One region of the Chitinophaga agri genome, then DNA from elsewhere that is predicted to be linked to it. Evidence: riboswitches for the same ligand, from Rfam matches in the RefSeq annotation. Region 1 holds a riboswitch; the other holds the start of a gene.
The links. A riboswitch is a leader RNA that binds a small molecule or an ion and turns the genes downstream of it on or off. The one in region 1 is predicted to bind thiamine pyrophosphate.
Positions count from the first base shown of each region.

Region 2: it holds a riboswitch for thiamine pyrophosphate, as region 1 does, so the genes downstream of both, thiS (sulfur carrier protein ThiS) here and GWR21_RS12215 (TonB-dependent receptor) in region 1, are expected to answer to the same signal.

Region 1 covers NZ_CP048113.1:3,095,330-3,103,510, forward strand. The annotation lists gene der (ribosome biogenesis GTPase Der) at 1-110, opposite strand, end outside; gene era (GTPase Era) at 123-992, opposite strand; tRNA gene GWR21_RS12205 (tRNA-Met) at 1,060-1,131, opposite strand; gene GWR21_RS12210 (single-stranded DNA-binding protein) at 2,171-2,563, opposite strand; TPP riboswitch at 2,761-2,853, shown strand; gene GWR21_RS12215 (TonB-dependent receptor) at 2,916-5,291, shown strand; gene argH (argininosuccinate lyase) at 5,358-6,689, opposite strand; gene GWR21_RS12225 (M20 family metallo-hydrolase) at 6,693-7,757, opposite strand; gene argB (acetylglutamate kinase) at 7,762-8,181, opposite strand, start outside.
Region 2 covers NZ_CP048113.1:4,726,620-4,734,800, reverse strand. The annotation lists gene thiC (phosphomethylpyrimidine synthase ThiC) at 1-1,621, opposite strand, end outside; gene thiS (sulfur carrier protein ThiS) at 1,774-1,977, opposite strand; TPP riboswitch at 2,062-2,171, opposite strand; gene GWR21_RS18745 (lipocalin-like domain-containing protein) at 2,217-2,714, shown strand; gene GWR21_RS18740 (hypothetical protein) at 2,801-3,058, opposite strand; gene GWR21_RS18735 (sterol desaturase family protein) at 3,088-3,906, opposite strand; gene dnaN (DNA polymerase III subunit beta) at 4,141-5,259, opposite strand; gene GWR21_RS18725 (pyridoxal phosphate-dependent aminotransferase) at 5,611-6,870, shown strand; gene GWR21_RS18720 (hypothetical protein) at 6,974-7,471, opposite strand.

The sequences.
Region 1 (8,181 bases):
ACGCCGCTCACGTCATCCACAATGGCTTTACGCTGTTCCAGCAAACGGTTGAAGAGGGTTGATTTCCCTACATTTGGACGACCGACGATTGCTACTGTAAATCCTGCCATAAATTAATAAAATTAATACCCGTATTCCTTTAAATAATTATCATTGTCCCGCCACTTACCGCGTACCTTCACAAATAGTTCAAGAAACACTTTCTGACCAATAAACTTCTCGATATCCTGGCGGGCCAGTGTACCGATCTTTTTAATGGAAGCTCCTTTGTCGCCCAGAATAATCGCTTTCTGCGTTTCACGCGTTACGATAATCTCAGCTGAGATCTTTGTCAGCGTGTTCTTTTCCTGGAACTGAGATACAGCCACTGCTGTATGATAAGGGATCTCCTCATCAAAGAGGTGGAATATTTTTTCCCGGATGATCTCGCCTACGAAGAAGCGTGTAGACTTATCGGTTAAAGTATCTTCCGGATAGAAGGGTTCGCTCTCTGGCAGCATGGATACGACAGTGGCCAGCAAAGCCGGAATGCCTTTTCCCTGCATGGCTGATATTACAACCACCTTTTCCGCTTTCCCCCACTCCTCACATTTCTGTACGATCACGTCCAGCTCTTCTTTTAACAGCAGGTCTGATTTGTTGATCACCAGTACACTGCGTGCTTTCAGCCTTAGTGATGCGAACAGGGAGAGGTTTTCTTCGAGATTATCTTTTGCGTCCATGATCAGCATGGCCACATCAGCATCTTCCAGTGCGGACTTAACAGCGCCCATCATCTTTTCGTGCAGGCGGTAACGGGGATCAATAATACCGGGGGTATCAGAGAATACGATCTGGTATTCCGGTGTTGTGACCACGCCCGTGATGCGGTGCCTGGTTGTCTGTACCTTCGGCGATACAATGGCCAGTTTTTCGCCCACAAGAGCATTCATCAGGGTACTTTTCCCTGCATTGGCTTTTCCGAAGATATTTACAAACCCAGCTTTATGCATGCACTACTAATTTCTTGAACTTCCTGAAATAAAAAAAGCCGAATCAACTTCGGCTTTTTTTTGCTAGTAGCGAGGAGAGGATTCGAACCCCTGACCTTCGGGTTATGAGCCCGACGAGCTACCTCTGCTCTACCTCGCAATGAGGTTGCAAAGATAGGATTAAATTCATTCCTGCCAAATCTATTTTCAAAAAAAAGAGCATATTCAGTTAAAAAGGGTAGAAAACGTATTTCGAATATCCAACCAGATCCTTTACTACAAAGGCTTTCATAGCTTAAGGAAGAATATTTTAAAATATTGCTGCTGCAAGCAGCTATCAGCTGGTTATGGTGGAAAACGTCCGGTCAAGCCCGCTAAGGTCGTTTTTCGACCTGCTGCTGATGCGTTTGCCAGTGATATTTACCCAGGATTGCTGGTATGCAGGAAGCCTGGAGGTATACTTGAGGTTCGTTTCAGTATCTATCAGGTAAGCTTTCTCCTCCGTTTCTCCTCCGTTTTAAAACGGAGGAGAAACGGAGGAGAAAGCTTACCTGATGAATACTAAAACAAAGGTAAACTGAACGTCTTTTGAACACACGCCTGATCACCCTCATAATGCAAGACTGATACAATTTTGACACCTGCCCGCCGCTTCGCCGTCGCTAGTTCGTCGCTAGCAGGTCGCTTGTCCGTCCCTTCTTATAGTAACTATTATCCATAGAAAAAACATAAAACACTGCTAATCAAACGCCTATTTCTATTAGTTGATAATATAATTATAATTTACAATATTAAAATAACATCAGTTTCTATGATTCATGCTGCTGCTAAACAATTCCCCCCACCCAGACAGACTACTATAGCATACAATTTTTTATCCGGCTTATGACGGGAAAACATCCCTTCGTGACGCGATATCGACAGTTGGTGTACGTTGTTCCGAATCGCGTTAGTATCCTTGCTAATATTATGTCGTTGATCACAGTTAAAGGCCACCCCCATAGCAGCATGCGCCGGTTCCCGCTATACCCGACAGCCGTGATCGCAACACATTTTATTTGTTAATCGTAAAATATTCAATAATGATTTTTGCGAAGAAAGATCGCATAATAACAGGTATCCGCCCTGGTCATCAACCAGACAAAAAGAGGCTGTACCAGCCGATACAACCTCTCTCTGTATGATGAGTTACCTCGTTTCTAAAACGGCAGGTCGTCCGCAGGATCCTCATTCTCCATCACCATCTCTTCTACCTCCTGCTCCCGTTTGCCATCGCCACGGCGGCTGGCCAGCAGCTGCAGGCTACTCACCCGCAACCGCATGATAGAAATGTTGTCTCCCTGCGCATTCACATATGTATCTGCCGAAGGCGTTCCTTCCACATATACCTGGGTACCTGTTGTAAGAAAACGTCCCAGCTTTTCCTTGTTCCAGCAGGAACAATCGACCCAGGTAGTCCTTTCCTGTAAGACGCCTTCCTTCGTACGGTAACGCTCTGTATGCGCCATGCGAAAACCAAGAACAGTATTGCCGTTCACATTCCGCTGTACGGCATCATGTCCCAGATGCCCGATTAATTGTAGTTTAATCATGACTGATCGAATTTTCGGTTAACAATAAAAAGTGTTCAGGGAGTTGAGCAATCAGAGAGAGAATATGTATGCTGATAACCGGAAATTATAATATTTCTGTCATTGTGAAAAATATTTTCACTTTTTAACAGCGACCACTATAACTTTGTCCCTGGAAACAGGAGTGCGCAATCCGGCGCTTTAAACAAAAAACTCCCGGTTTCACCTCGGGGTGCCTTACTATCAGGCTGAGATCAGACCCGTTGAACCTGACCAGGTAATGCTGTTTAGGAAAGGTAAGCGAACAATCTCTTCCTTACCCATTTGTTAAGTTGAAAGCTACAGATTGTAAGCTATTAAACCGTCATAGTCCATGAGACAATTATTATTCCTTTTGCTGCTCTGCAGCTTAAGTACTGTGCATGCGCAAACTGTGCTGACCGGAGTCGTTACCGACAAATCCAGCGGCAAACCACTCGAAGGCGTTTCTGTAAGTATCCCTGCCATCAATGCCGGTATGCAGACAAACGCCAGTGGACAGTACCGCTTCAACATCCCGTCCAAAGGCCGCTATACCTTACAGGTGAGCTACCTCGGATTCAAACCATTTACTACAGCGATCGATGCAAATGGCAATACTATCCGTAATGATTTTTCGCTCGAAGAAACGGGCCTATTTGTAAAACCTGTAGAGATCACCAGTCTGCGTGCTGGTGAACATGCGCCGTTTGCGCAGTCTACGCTGACCGCGGAAGAGATCAAAAAACAGAATCTCGGTCAGGACCTGCCGCTGTTACTGAATCAGCTGCCTGGTGTGGTGACCAATTCTGATGCCGGTACAGGTATCGGTTATACTGGTATCCGTGTCAGAGGGTCTGACATCACCCGTATTAATGTAACTACCAACGGTATTCCTATTAATGATGCAGAATCACAGGGTACTTTCTTTGTCAACATGCCCGACTTTGCTTCCTCTGTAAGCAGCATACAGCTGCAACGTGGTGTAGGTACTTCTACCAACGGCGCCGGCGCTTTTGGTGCTTCCCTGAACCTCAGCACGAATGAATTCAGAGACAAGGCATATGGTGAAGTGAGCACCAGCTTCGGCTCTTTCAATTCCTGGAAACATACGGTGAAAGCGGGTTCCGGGCTGATCAACAATCACTTCACCATCGATGCAAGACTGTCAAAGATCTCTTCTGATGGCTACATGGAACGTGCTGCTTCTGATCTGAAATCATTCTATACTTCTGCTGCCTATATTTCCAAGAATACAGCTATCCGCCTGAACGTCTTCTCCGGTAAGGAAAAAACCTACCAGGCATGGAACGGTGTACCACAGGATTCTATGCCTGTACACCGCAGGTATAATTCCGCCGGACAACGTGCTGATGGTACGTACTACGATAATGAAACTGACAACTATCAGCAGGACCACTATCAGCTATTCCTGAACCAGTCCCTGAACAGCAAACTTGATTTCAACGTTGCCGCACACTATACACGCGGAAGAGGTTATTATGAGCAATACCGTGAACAGGAAGCATTTGCTGATTATGGCCTCCCTGAGCCGGTAGTTAACGGCGCACCTGTTACGCATACGGACCTGGTAAGGCAACGCTGGCTGGATAATCACTTCTTCGGGGGTGTGTTCTCTGTAAACTATAAAGGTGAAAAACTGCACTGGAGCCTGGGTGGCGGCTGGAACCGCTATGAAGGAGATCACTATGGTAATGTGATCTGGGCACAATATGCTATTCCCAAAGACTACAGATATTATACGAACGATGCATTCAAGCGCGATCTGAACTTTTATGGAAAAGGTGAATATAAGATCACATCCGCACTACGTCTGTTCGCTGATCTGCAATACCGCACCGTACAATATAACATTAACGGATTTGATGGCAATCCGTCACTGATACAACATAACTCCTACAATTTCTTCAATCCGAAAGCCGGTATTTCCTACACACTGAATGAGCGCCAGGAAGTATATGCATCGTTTGCAGTGGGTAACAAAGAACCGAACAGAGATGACTTCGAAGCTGGTCTGAAGAACACGCCAAAACATGAAACACTGCATGATGTGGAAGCAGGTTATACCTACCGTACCGGGAATGTTGTCTTACAGGCAAACGCCTATTACATGAACTATAAAAATCAGCTGGTACAGACAGGTCAGCTGAATGATGTAGGTGCCTATACCCGTACCAATATCCCGGACAGCTACCGTACAGGCATCGAGTTACAGGGCAGCACGCGTCTGGGCCGCCTGTTCACACTTTCAGCGAATGCAGCCCTCAGCCGTAATAAGGTGAAAAACTTCAACAACTTCGTTGACAACTACGATACCGGCGTACAGGACACCGTAGTATACAATAGCACGAACATTGCGTTCTCGCCGTCTTTCGTAGGTGGTTATACGTTATCTGCAAGACCGGTGAAAAATCTGGAAGTAAGTCTGATCGGTAAATATGTAAGCAGGCAGTACATGGATAACTCCCAGGTGAAAGAACGCAGCCTGGACGGGTATTATACCAATGACCTGCGTTTGAATTATGTCATCCCGCAGCGGCTGTTTAAAGAGCTGGGTGTGCAGTTCATGCTAAACAATATCTGGAATGCTAAGTACGCTCCTAACGGATGGACCTACGCATACAAAGAAGAAGGGCGTGAAAAATCGTCTAACGCATATTATCCGATGGCTGGCACCAATTTCTTTGCCGGCATCAATATAGCCTTCTAAATTAGCCTTAAAACACAAAGGGCCTGTCAGCAGACAGGCCCTTTGTGTTTATACAAGCTTTTATGATCAGCTCAACAGTTTGTTAACCGCTGTGGCTACTTTCTCAAAAGGAAATCCTTTGATCACTTCTTCCATCATCCGGTCTACTGCTGCATTACCCGGATTACCGATACTACCTTCATGTGTATGGTTAACGGTTTGTGCCGGTGCGAAGTTGCCCTTTTCGATATCGAGTCCGACCTGCTTATAGGCTTCGCGGAAAGGAACACCTTCCAGTACCAGCTGGTTAACTACTTCCACACTGAACAGGTAACGGTATTTCTCATCATCGAGGATGTTTTCCCTGATGCGGATATTTTCCAGCATCAGTCCAGCCATCTTCAGACAGTCTTTCAGTACACCAAATGCAGGGAAAAGATTTTCTTTCAGCAACTGCAGATCACGGTGGTAACCGCTTGGCAGGTTGGTGATCATCATCGCGATCTCATTGGGCAGCGCCTGCAGTTTATTACCATGAGAGCGGATCAGTTCCCATACATCCGGGTTCTTTTTGTGTGGCATAATACTGGAACCCGTCGTCAGTTCATCAGGGAAACTGATAAAGCCGAAGTTCTGGTTCATGAACAGGCAGGCGTCCATAGACATTTTTGCCAGTGTGGAAGCAATACCCGCGAGGGCGAATGATACGATCTTTTCAGTCTTACCACGTCCCATCTGTGCATATACGACGTTATAGTTCAGGTCATCAAAACCAAGCAGCTGTGTGGTCATGGTACGGTTCAGCGGGAAAGAAGAACCATAGCCGGCCGCGGAGCCCAGCGGGTTTTTATTTACGACCTTGTAGGCACCCTGTAAAACAGTCAGGTCATCGACCAGACTCTCCGCATAAGCGCCGAACCATAATCCAAAGGAAGATGGCATTGCGATCTGCAGGTGTGTATAACCGGGGATCAGGTGATCTTTATACTGGATACTTTTCTGCTGCAGCAGGTCGAATAAGGTTTTCACCTCGCTTACCAGCACTTCCAGTTCATGACGCAGGAACAGTTTAAGATCAACTAAAACCTGGTCATTACGGGAACGTCCGCTGTGAATCTTCTTACCAACTTCTCCGAGTCTGCGGGTCAGCAGTAATTCCACCTGTGAGTGAATGTCTTCCACACCCTCTTCCAGTATGAAGTTACCTTCCTGTATCTCTTTGTAGATCTGTTTTAATTCCTTCTGCAGCACAGTCAGCTCTTCTGCTGTCAGCAAGCCAATGCTTTCCAGCATAGTGGTGTGTGCAAGTGAGCCCAGCACGTCAAATGGCGCGAGATAAGCGTCCATTTCACGGTCTTTTCCCACTGTGAATTTGTCCACTTCTGCCAGTGCAGTTTTATCTTTTTGCCATATTTTCATATTCTACAGGATTTCTTCGAGTAAAGTAATATAACTGTCTATACCCTGACGAATTTCGTCGAGGTAAATGTATTCGTCTGCCGTATGCGAACGGGCGGAATCACCGGGTCCCATCTTGATGGAAGTTCCTGGTATCAGTGCCTGATCGGAAGTGGTCGGCGAGCCATAAGTTGTTTTGCCATGACGCAGGCCAGCCTGTACAAACGGATGATCTGCCGGGATACCGGAAGGACGCATACGCATTGAACGTGGCGTTACCTCGCATTGTACATTGGCACGGATGATCTCGAGCACTTCTTCCAGCGTATATTGTTCGGTCACACGTACATCGACCACAAAGGTACAATCAGCCGGTACAACGTTATGTGCTTTATTGGAAGTATTGATCACTGTCACACTCATTTTAACGGGTCCCAGCGTATCAGATACTTTCGGAAAACGGTAGGTACGGAACCATTCCAGGTCAGGCATTGCTTTATAGAAAGCGTTTTCCCCTTCATCACGGGCGGCGTGTCCTGCCTTACCGTGCACGGTACAATCCAGTACCATCAGCCCTTTTTCGGCAGTAGCCAGTTGCGTTTGTGTCGGCTCTCCCACAATAGCGAATTCAATAGCCGGCAATTCTCCAAGAATGCTTTCAACACCATTCCGGCCACTGATCTCTTCTTCTGCTGTTGCTGTGAGGATGATGTTATAAGCCATATCGTTACGCTCATAGAAATGCAGGAAGGTAGCAATAAGACTTACCAGGCATCCGCCGGCGTCATTGCTGCCAAGGCCGTACAATTTACCATCAACAACATCAGGGGAAAAGGGGTCGCGTGTGTATTGCGGGTTAGGCTTTACAGTATCGTGATGAGAATTAAAAACAATTACGGGCTTTGCAGGATCATAGTGTTTATTCTTTGCCCATATGTTATTCAGGTGCTGCTGGAAAGGAATATTCCTTTCTTTCAAAAATTCACCGATCAGTTGAGCTGTCCCCTGTTCTTCCCTGCTAATAGAAGGAATGGAGATCAGCCCTTTCAATAATGTTACTGCATCATCATACAGTCGTTGGTTCCACATAGGTTTAGCGTATTAAGGTACCCGCTACTGTGTCTGTGGTGTTGCTCTGTACGTCATCAGCGTGACCTATCAGCACTTCTGCCACACCACTTTCAATAGCTGCGAAAGCATTTTCCAGTTTAGGCAGGATTCCGTCTGTCAGTACGTTATCAGCTTTTAATTCTTCGTAGATCTGACGGTCTATCAGATTGATGACTGCATTATCATCATTTGCATCATGCAATACACCTTTCTTTTCGAAACAATAGATCAGTCTTACACTGTAGTGTTGAGACAAAGCGATGGCGAGAGAAGAAGCGATAGTATCTGCATTGGTATTCAGGATCTGTCCCTTACCGTCGTGTGTAAGCGGCGCGAATACCGGCGTCATACCAGCTTCCAGCAATGCTTGCAGCGGTGCAGCCTGTACGCTGTCAGTGGTCAC
Region 2 (8,181 bases), 1.6 Mb from region 1:
AACGCGCTGTTTCAGGATCGAGGGACAGGTTGAACTGATCATCCCATCTGAACTCAAAGCGGGCTTTGCTCAATGCATTGTCACGGTGTTGCGCACCAGGATGACCTTTCGCCAGGTCAGCAGCATGTGCGGCGATCTTATAGGTGATCACCCCCTGTCTCACATCTTCCTTATTCGGAAGACCCAGGTGTTCTTTCGGCGTTACATAACAGAGCATGGCAGTCCCGAACCATCCTATCATGGCAGCGCCGATAGCCGATGTGATATGGTCATAACCAGGTGCGATATCAGTTGTCAATGGTCCGAGTGTGTAGAAAGGAGCCTCTTTACAATGTTCCAGCTGCTTGTCCATGTTGGCTTTGATGAGGTGCATCGGTACGTGACCAGGTCCTTCTATCATGGTCTGAATATCATGGTTCCACGCCTGATGGGTCAGTTCGCCAAGTGTTTCCAGTTCTGCGAATTGTGCGGCATCGTTAGCATCTGCGATACTGCCGGGACGTAATCCATCACCCAGGGAAAAGGCCACATCATACGCTTTCATGATCTCACAGATCTCTTCAAAATGTGTATAGAGGAAGTTTTCCTTGTGATGTGCGAGGCACCATTTTGCCATGATCGAACCTCCGCGGGACACGATGCCCGTGGTACGTTTTGCCGTCAATGGCACGTAGCGTAGCAGTACACCCGCGTGGATAGTGAAGTAATCAACGCCTTGTTCTGCCTGTTCGATGAGGGTATCGCGGAATATTTCCCAGTTGAGTTCTTCTGCTTTACCATTCACTTTTTCCAGTGCCTGGTAGATGGGCACTGTACCAATAGGTACAGGTGAGTTACGGATGATCCATTCCCTGGTTTCATGAATATGTTTACCGGTGCTCAGGTCCATGATCGTATCAGCACCCCATCGGCAGGCCCATACAGCCTTTTCTACTTCTTCTTCTATGCTGGAGGTCACGGCAGAGTTACCAATATTCGCATTGATCTTCACCAGGAAATTGCGGCCGATGATCATCGGTTCACTTTCCGGGTGGTTAATATTGTTGGGGATAATAGCGCGGCCAGCAGCTATTTCCTGTCTTACAAATTCAGGTGTGATGAATTTTACAGGGGTATTGGCACCAAAGGACTGGCCTTTGTGTTGCTGCCAGAGGGCATTATTTTCCTGGAACAGCTTTTCTACGCACTGGTTCTCACGGGTAGCGATATATTCCATTTCCCGGGTGATGATGCCTTTCTTCGCGTAGTGCATCTGCGATACGTTGTGTCCGGCTTTCGCTCTCAGCGGAGAATGCTGATAGGAGAAACGTAAGTGGTCCAGGCGGTTATCTTCGAGTCTTTGTTTACCATAGGAAGAAGTAATGCCAGGCAGTTTATCAACATCATTTCTGTCGAGGATCCAGCTTTCCCGCAGTCTTGGGAGGCCTTTACGTACGTCGATGTCAGCATTGGGATCGGTGTATGGTCCGCTGGTATCATATACTACAACCGGTGCGTTGGGAATGTCGGCTGCTTTGCTATTATGCGGACGTGTAGGTGTCAGTGTGATCTCTCGCATGGCTACGCCATCTACGTAGATTTTTCTGGATCCTGGGAATGGTGTGCGTGAAATAGAATGCATAATCAGTGAATGATTTACAGATAAGGAATCGGGTTTTAAAAAAGTCGAATGACGGGGCGGCTATGCGCAATGACGTTCACGTATGGGCATGACAGGGCTCTTATGGCGATGTATGTCCATTGTCGGTTCGTCGATGTGAATAGCGCAGGAGACTATCCCCCCTGTGTGGCGCGAATGATCGTGACCTTATCAGCGGTCTGTAAGATCTGATCGGGCCAGGAGGTCTTTGGTATGACCTGACTGTTGATGGCGATGGCTACGCCTTTTTCTGACGGTAGTTGAATAAACTGTAAGAGTGCAGCGATGGAGGTCCCCGGCTGCACCGCATAAAGTTTATTGTTTACAAGCACTTCCATGTTTGCAAGGAATTAAGTTGAACAATAAACTTTAAGGATGGAAATGATGGAGAGTTCAGTTATGTGTTCCTGAGACAATAAGTGTTGTGTCAGGCAACTTTTTCCTACGGCAGTATGAACTGCATCAGGTCTGAGGGTCTCATCTCAGCTTTCCGGTTACTGTAGGTATCCGGAAAACACCCCTAAAGTGCCTTAAAGGTAGTTAAATTTGTTAAACTACTATTGCTATCTTTGGATCTATGAAAAAAAGTCTGCTTTTGCCAGTAATCTGTACCGTTATTGCCGCAGCTTGTCAGCAGCCCGCTCCTTCTCCCAGTACTGTACAGGTAGAAGATAGCAGCCTGATAGATGTGCCGGATACAGTTATGCCGGAAACGATCATTGATTCCGTTACAACGGTCAAGGCAGATACGATTTCTTATAGTGAAGATCAGCTGTTTGGGAGATGGTTACAGCCGGTTGCTGGTGTGGATAAAGCAATGCAGGGTTTTCAGCTGAAGAAGAACGGGGCTATTACATCCATTAATACCTATTCGATGACATATGACAAGTGGAGTGTGTCGCACGATACGCTGCTTTTCTGGAGTCACATAGAGGGTACCCGGCAGAAAGATTCTGCTGTGGTCATAGATACTACGCTTATCAGGGCACTGACCGACACTTCGTTAGTGCTGTTTCCCATCAAAGCTGCAGAGGGATACCTCGAGGAATATAAAAAGGCAGGTAAAAAGAGATAGCCAATACTTCCATAGTCCGCAGGCAACAGGCAGTATGACGGATACTGCCCGTTACCTGCAAGCAGACTATAGTAGTCATGAACATACTAATTATACATTTGCCACAAAGCTACTGCGCAGGCAACGACTGCCATGAATATACCGGCAGTGGCAACCTGTGTATCGTCAATGTTTTTGTGTGCCTTTACAACGGAGAGTCCTCCGATTACGATTGCCGCAATCCCGAGTACAAGTGCTGTACTTGGATTCCTTGCAACGAAGGCATATACTGCAGCAAAGATGCCTGCAAACATAGAAACGAAGCAGGCTATTTTAGTGGGTGTGGACGTGGTGTGCTGTTGCATATGGAGTTGAATTAAGCGTGATTTGAATATTAGTTTATAACTTTTTCCTGCTTTGTATGTTCCCAGGGAACCTTTAGCAGGGTACCGATCTGCTGATAATGTTCTTCCCGATACTCATCCAGTCCGTAACGCAGGTGTGTTACGTCTTTCACTTTTACAAATGTGCCGAACAGGCGGTCCCAGAATGAAAAGATGTTGGCGTAGTTGGAATCAGTTTCGGGCTGATAATGACTATGGTGCACCTTATGCATGTCAGGCGATACTATGACAAGGCTAAGGGCATTATCTAGCCATTTGGGTAACCGGATATTGGCATGATTGAACTGGGACATAAATGCGGATACGCTCTGGTATAACATCACCATCCAGATGGGAACGCCCATCACTACGATAGCCAGTAACAGGGCGAATACCCGGAACAGACTTTCTACCGGATGGTGGCGTAAGGCCGTCGTAGTATCTACAGCGGTATCAATGTGATGGATCTTATGGAAATGCCACATCCAGGCTATTTTATGCTGGATGAGGTGTACCAGGTAAGCGCCGATGAGATCCATCATCATCATGGCTAACAGGCAATGCAGCCATACAGGCAGCTGAATGGTGTACAACAGACCAAATTGTGTCCGGGCAGTCCATTCTGATGCGGTAACGATCAGGAATGCGAAGCCCAGGTTAACAGCCGCAGTTGTCAACGTAAAGAACAGATTGGTACCCGCATGCCTGTAGCGGTCTCCTTTGAATGAGAGACGGGGTATTACGCCTTCTATCATCCAGAGAAGCACCAGTCCGCCGACAAGAAAGGCGGTACGATACCAGGGTGGAATATTATTAAAGAATTCTTCCATACGGGAATTCAGTTTTCTGCATGATCGTGGTTCATGCGGTGATCATTGAACGTGAAATAGCGGTCATCAAACAGGGGTAAATCAAATACTTACTATCCTTATTGGTACTATTAATTTACGACTTTTTTAAATAATAAATCTTTTGAAAGTGGCTATGGTAAAAGAAAAAAGCAATCTCCTTGTGAGAGATTGCTTTATAGATAAACATTAGTTATTAGTTGTTGGAAGGCCGGCTTAGTTATTCAGCATAAGCGGCATAACCAGCATCAGCAGATCTTCATTTTCTTCTATCTCAGAAGGTTTCAGGATACCTGCTTTGGTTGGTGTAGACAATTCGATAGAGATCTCATCCCCCTCTGCTGCGTTCAGCATTTCGATAAGGAATTTCGCGTTGAATGCGATCTGCATATCATCACCTGTGTACTGGCAACTCATACGCTCATTACCTTCGAAAGAGAAGTCAACGTCCTGGGCGGAAAGCTGCAGTTCGCTGCCTGTAATGCTCAGGGCTACCTGGTTGGTGCTCTTGTTAGCGAAAACGCTTACGCGTTTCAGGGCATTCTGGAAATCGCTTTTTGCAACGGTCAGGCGGTATGGGTTGTCTTTAGGAATAACAACCTTATAGTCAGGGAACCTTGCATCGATGAGGCGGCAGATCATCTGGGCGCCGTCATGTGTAACAAAGAAGTGGTTCTGGCTATAGGCAATCTTAATTTCGGTGCTATTGTCAGGTAATGCAGACTTCAGCAGGTTCAGCGGTTTTTTAGGCACGATGAAGGTTTCTGCTTTAGGGCACACTACATCTGTTCTTACATACTTAACAAGGCGGTGCGCATCTGTAGCTACGAAGGTCAGGCTACCCGGGGTCAGTTCGAAGAACACACCTGTCATGGCAGGACGGAGATCGTCATTGCTTACGGCGAAGAGGGTCTTGTTGATCGCAGTAACCAGGGCGGTGGCAGTTACGGTGAATGAAGTGGTATCATCAGCCGCAGGCTCTTTCGGGAAATTCTCCGGATTTTCACCCATCACCTTGTACTTACCATTGTCGGAAGTAATTTCAACCGCGTAGGAGTTAAGATCTATATGAAATGTAAGTGGCTGGTCAGGCAGGTTTTTGAGAGAGTCCATCAGGATCTTTGCCGGAATACAGATACGGCCACTTTCTTTGGCTTCCACCTCCAGCTTCACCTTCATCACAGTCTCAAGGTCTGTGGCTACTACAGTCAGTTCGTTCTTATCGATCAGGAACAGGAAATCTTCCAATATAGGCAACACCGTGTTCGAGTTGATCACCCCGCTGATCTGCTGCAATTGTTTTAACAAAGTAGAGGAAGAAACGATAAACTTCATGTGATTTATATTGTATTTACTTTTTGCTAAACTTGAAATAGCCGCTGTAATGGCCCGTGAGGTGAATTACCGAAATTCGGATTTTGTCTAACCACACTAAAATAAGGCTTTTTAAGAAACGCGGACAAAGATAGAAAGAAATGTCAAGTATCCCGCTAACTACAGATATTACCGGAAAATGCAATGTTAGATAAAGCGATGATTACAAGTTCTTTTATTGAATGTAATTTAATAAAGGGCCGATTTATTAATACGGCGTGAAAAAAATACCTATTTCTTTTAAATGATGTTCATATCCTTTAGCTTTGCGGTCGCAAAAAAATATTTTTAAAACTAAAATTCTTTTGGGTTATGAAACTGTCTCATTTAGCCGAAACGTTGATCGGGTCTGAAATTATTAAGCTGGCCGGTGAGATAAAGGAGAAGCAGGCCAAGGGCGAGAAGATCTACAATTTCACTATTGGGGACTTTGATCCCAAGGTATTCCCAATACCGGCTGAATTCGAGGAAGAGATCATAAAGGCTTACAAAGAAGGATTTACCAACTACCCTCCGGCTGATGGTATTCCTGAACTGAGAAAATCTGTTGGTGACTTTATCGCCGAACATGAAAACCTGAACTACGATCCTGCCAAGGAAATTGTCATCTCCTGCGGTGGTCGTCCCATCATCTATGCAACTTTCAGAACTATTGTAGACAGAGGTGAAAAGGTAGTTTACGCTACTCCATCCTGGAACAATAATCACTATACTCATTTCCTGGAGGCAGAACACGTTGTACTGGAAACTAAACCAGAAAACGACTTTATGCCAACTGCTGCTGAACTGAAGCCTCTCCTGAAGGGTGCTACCCTCCTGGCGCTTTGTTCTCCGCAGAACCCAACCGGTACTGCTTTTGGTAAACAACAGCTGGAAGAGATATGCGACCTGGTAATTGCTGAAAACAAAAGCCGTGGCGCCGATGAAAAACCACTGTACGTAATGTTCGACCAGATGTACTGGGTGCTGACCTTCGGTCAGACACAGCACTATACACCGGTATCCCTGCGTCCTGAACTGAGAGACTACACCATCTTCATCGATGGTATGAGTAAAGCCTTCGCGGCAACTGGTGTAAGAGTTGGTTGGGCTTTAGGTCCTGCTCATGTGATAGCAAAAATGAAATCTATCCTCTCTCACGTAGGTGCCTGGAGCCCAATGGCCGAGCAGCACGCTGCTGCCCGTTACCTCCGCCGTAAAGATGAGGTGAACAGCTACCTGAAGAAATTCAAAGGTGAAGTTGAAGAGCGTCTGCAAAAGATCTATGAGGGCTTTGATGGTCTGAAGAAAGCAGGTCACCCTGTTGAAGCGATCGCTCCACAGGCAGCTATCTACCTGACACTGAAAATAGACCTGGCAGGCAAAAAGACTGCTGATGGTACCGTACTGGCCGATCAGGCAGCAGTAACCTCCTACATCCTGAATGAAGCGAAACTGGGTCTGGTGCCATTTTATGCTTTCGGTGCCGCTAAAAACTCTCCATGGTATCGCCTGAGTGTTGGTACCTGTGTAAAAGAAGAGATCCCGGCAATGATCGCTCAGCTGAAAGCTGCACTGGAGAAGCTGCAATAGGATTTTAAATGGCAAGCTACATAAAAAGAGGAAAGGCCGCCCCGTCACTTACGGAGCGGCCTTCTTCATGATAGGTGTGTTGCCGAAAGAAGGGAGTAATGACTTAGTGTCTGTCCCAGCCACGTTTCTGGCCACGATCAGCCCTGCCATGATCATCTCTGTCACGATGGTCTTTCTTCCACTCGTCGTGTTTCGGATGATATTTATTCACATAATATCTCTCCTCCCTGCTGTCACGGATGGCTATCTGGTCATGTTTGTTACGGTAGCCATTATATTCCCTGCGATACTTATCATGCATCATGTATGGCCTGTCTACTCCATTGATCACCACTTTATGCGCATGATACAGGTCGAAGTTGTTATACCTGCGGGGTAAATTCCTGGACCTCGCCCAGACATTCCCATCCCTGTAAATGTATACCTGGTCAGGTACACTATAGTAACATTCTATGTCAGGCAGATAGTAGTAGTCCACGTGGTCATAGCCCACAGGACCCCATACCGGCTGTCTTCCTATATTGATATTCACATTGATCTGAGCCATGGTTACCGCTGTAAAACCCATTACAGCGATCAGCAGAAGCATTATCTTTTTCATAGCGTTTGATTTTGCCTATGTAAGGCAAAACCAATGCCCCTTCTGCGCCAGTGGCTGTTTTCCGAGATGTAGGTGTAAAATGTGTCGGCTAAAAGCATGAATATTGAGACCAGCCGGCCGGAAGTAAAAAACTGTTTCTCTCCCCCGCATAAGGTGCAGTTAGTGGGGGAATATGGCTGAAAACAAAGCCTGGCGTATCTAAGCAGGCTTTTGGTGTGCTCCCGACAGACAGTCATATGATAACCTTTAAAGTCATGGAAATGTTCATTATTTCCGGAGAATTATTACCAGCCTGTCAAAGTCTACCATCCTGGCTTCTTTTCCTGTTGTTTGCCCGAAAAAGGGTTAGGTACGTGTGTAGGTGCGTGCTCCTGCCTGCCGATGAGCTGCATGTCCCATTACACCGTTATTATACCGTTACTACGCCGTTATCTTGTCCGTTGTGGAAGGGGCAAATAAAGGGGTAATGCCGGTATAATAAGGCTGTAATCGAAGTAACAGGTTTAATAATTGAGAAATAATATCCTTTCGGAAGGGGGGGCCCTGAATACCCCCGTACTGCCGCCATGTTATGGTTTGGATATACAAGCGACGAACAAGCGACGAACTAGCGACGGCCAAGCGATGCTTTTTACCCGGGTACCCGGAACATGCTGAGCGTTTCCGGATGAGCTGCCGGTTTTTCGATTATTGGCAGTGGCCTAAACTCA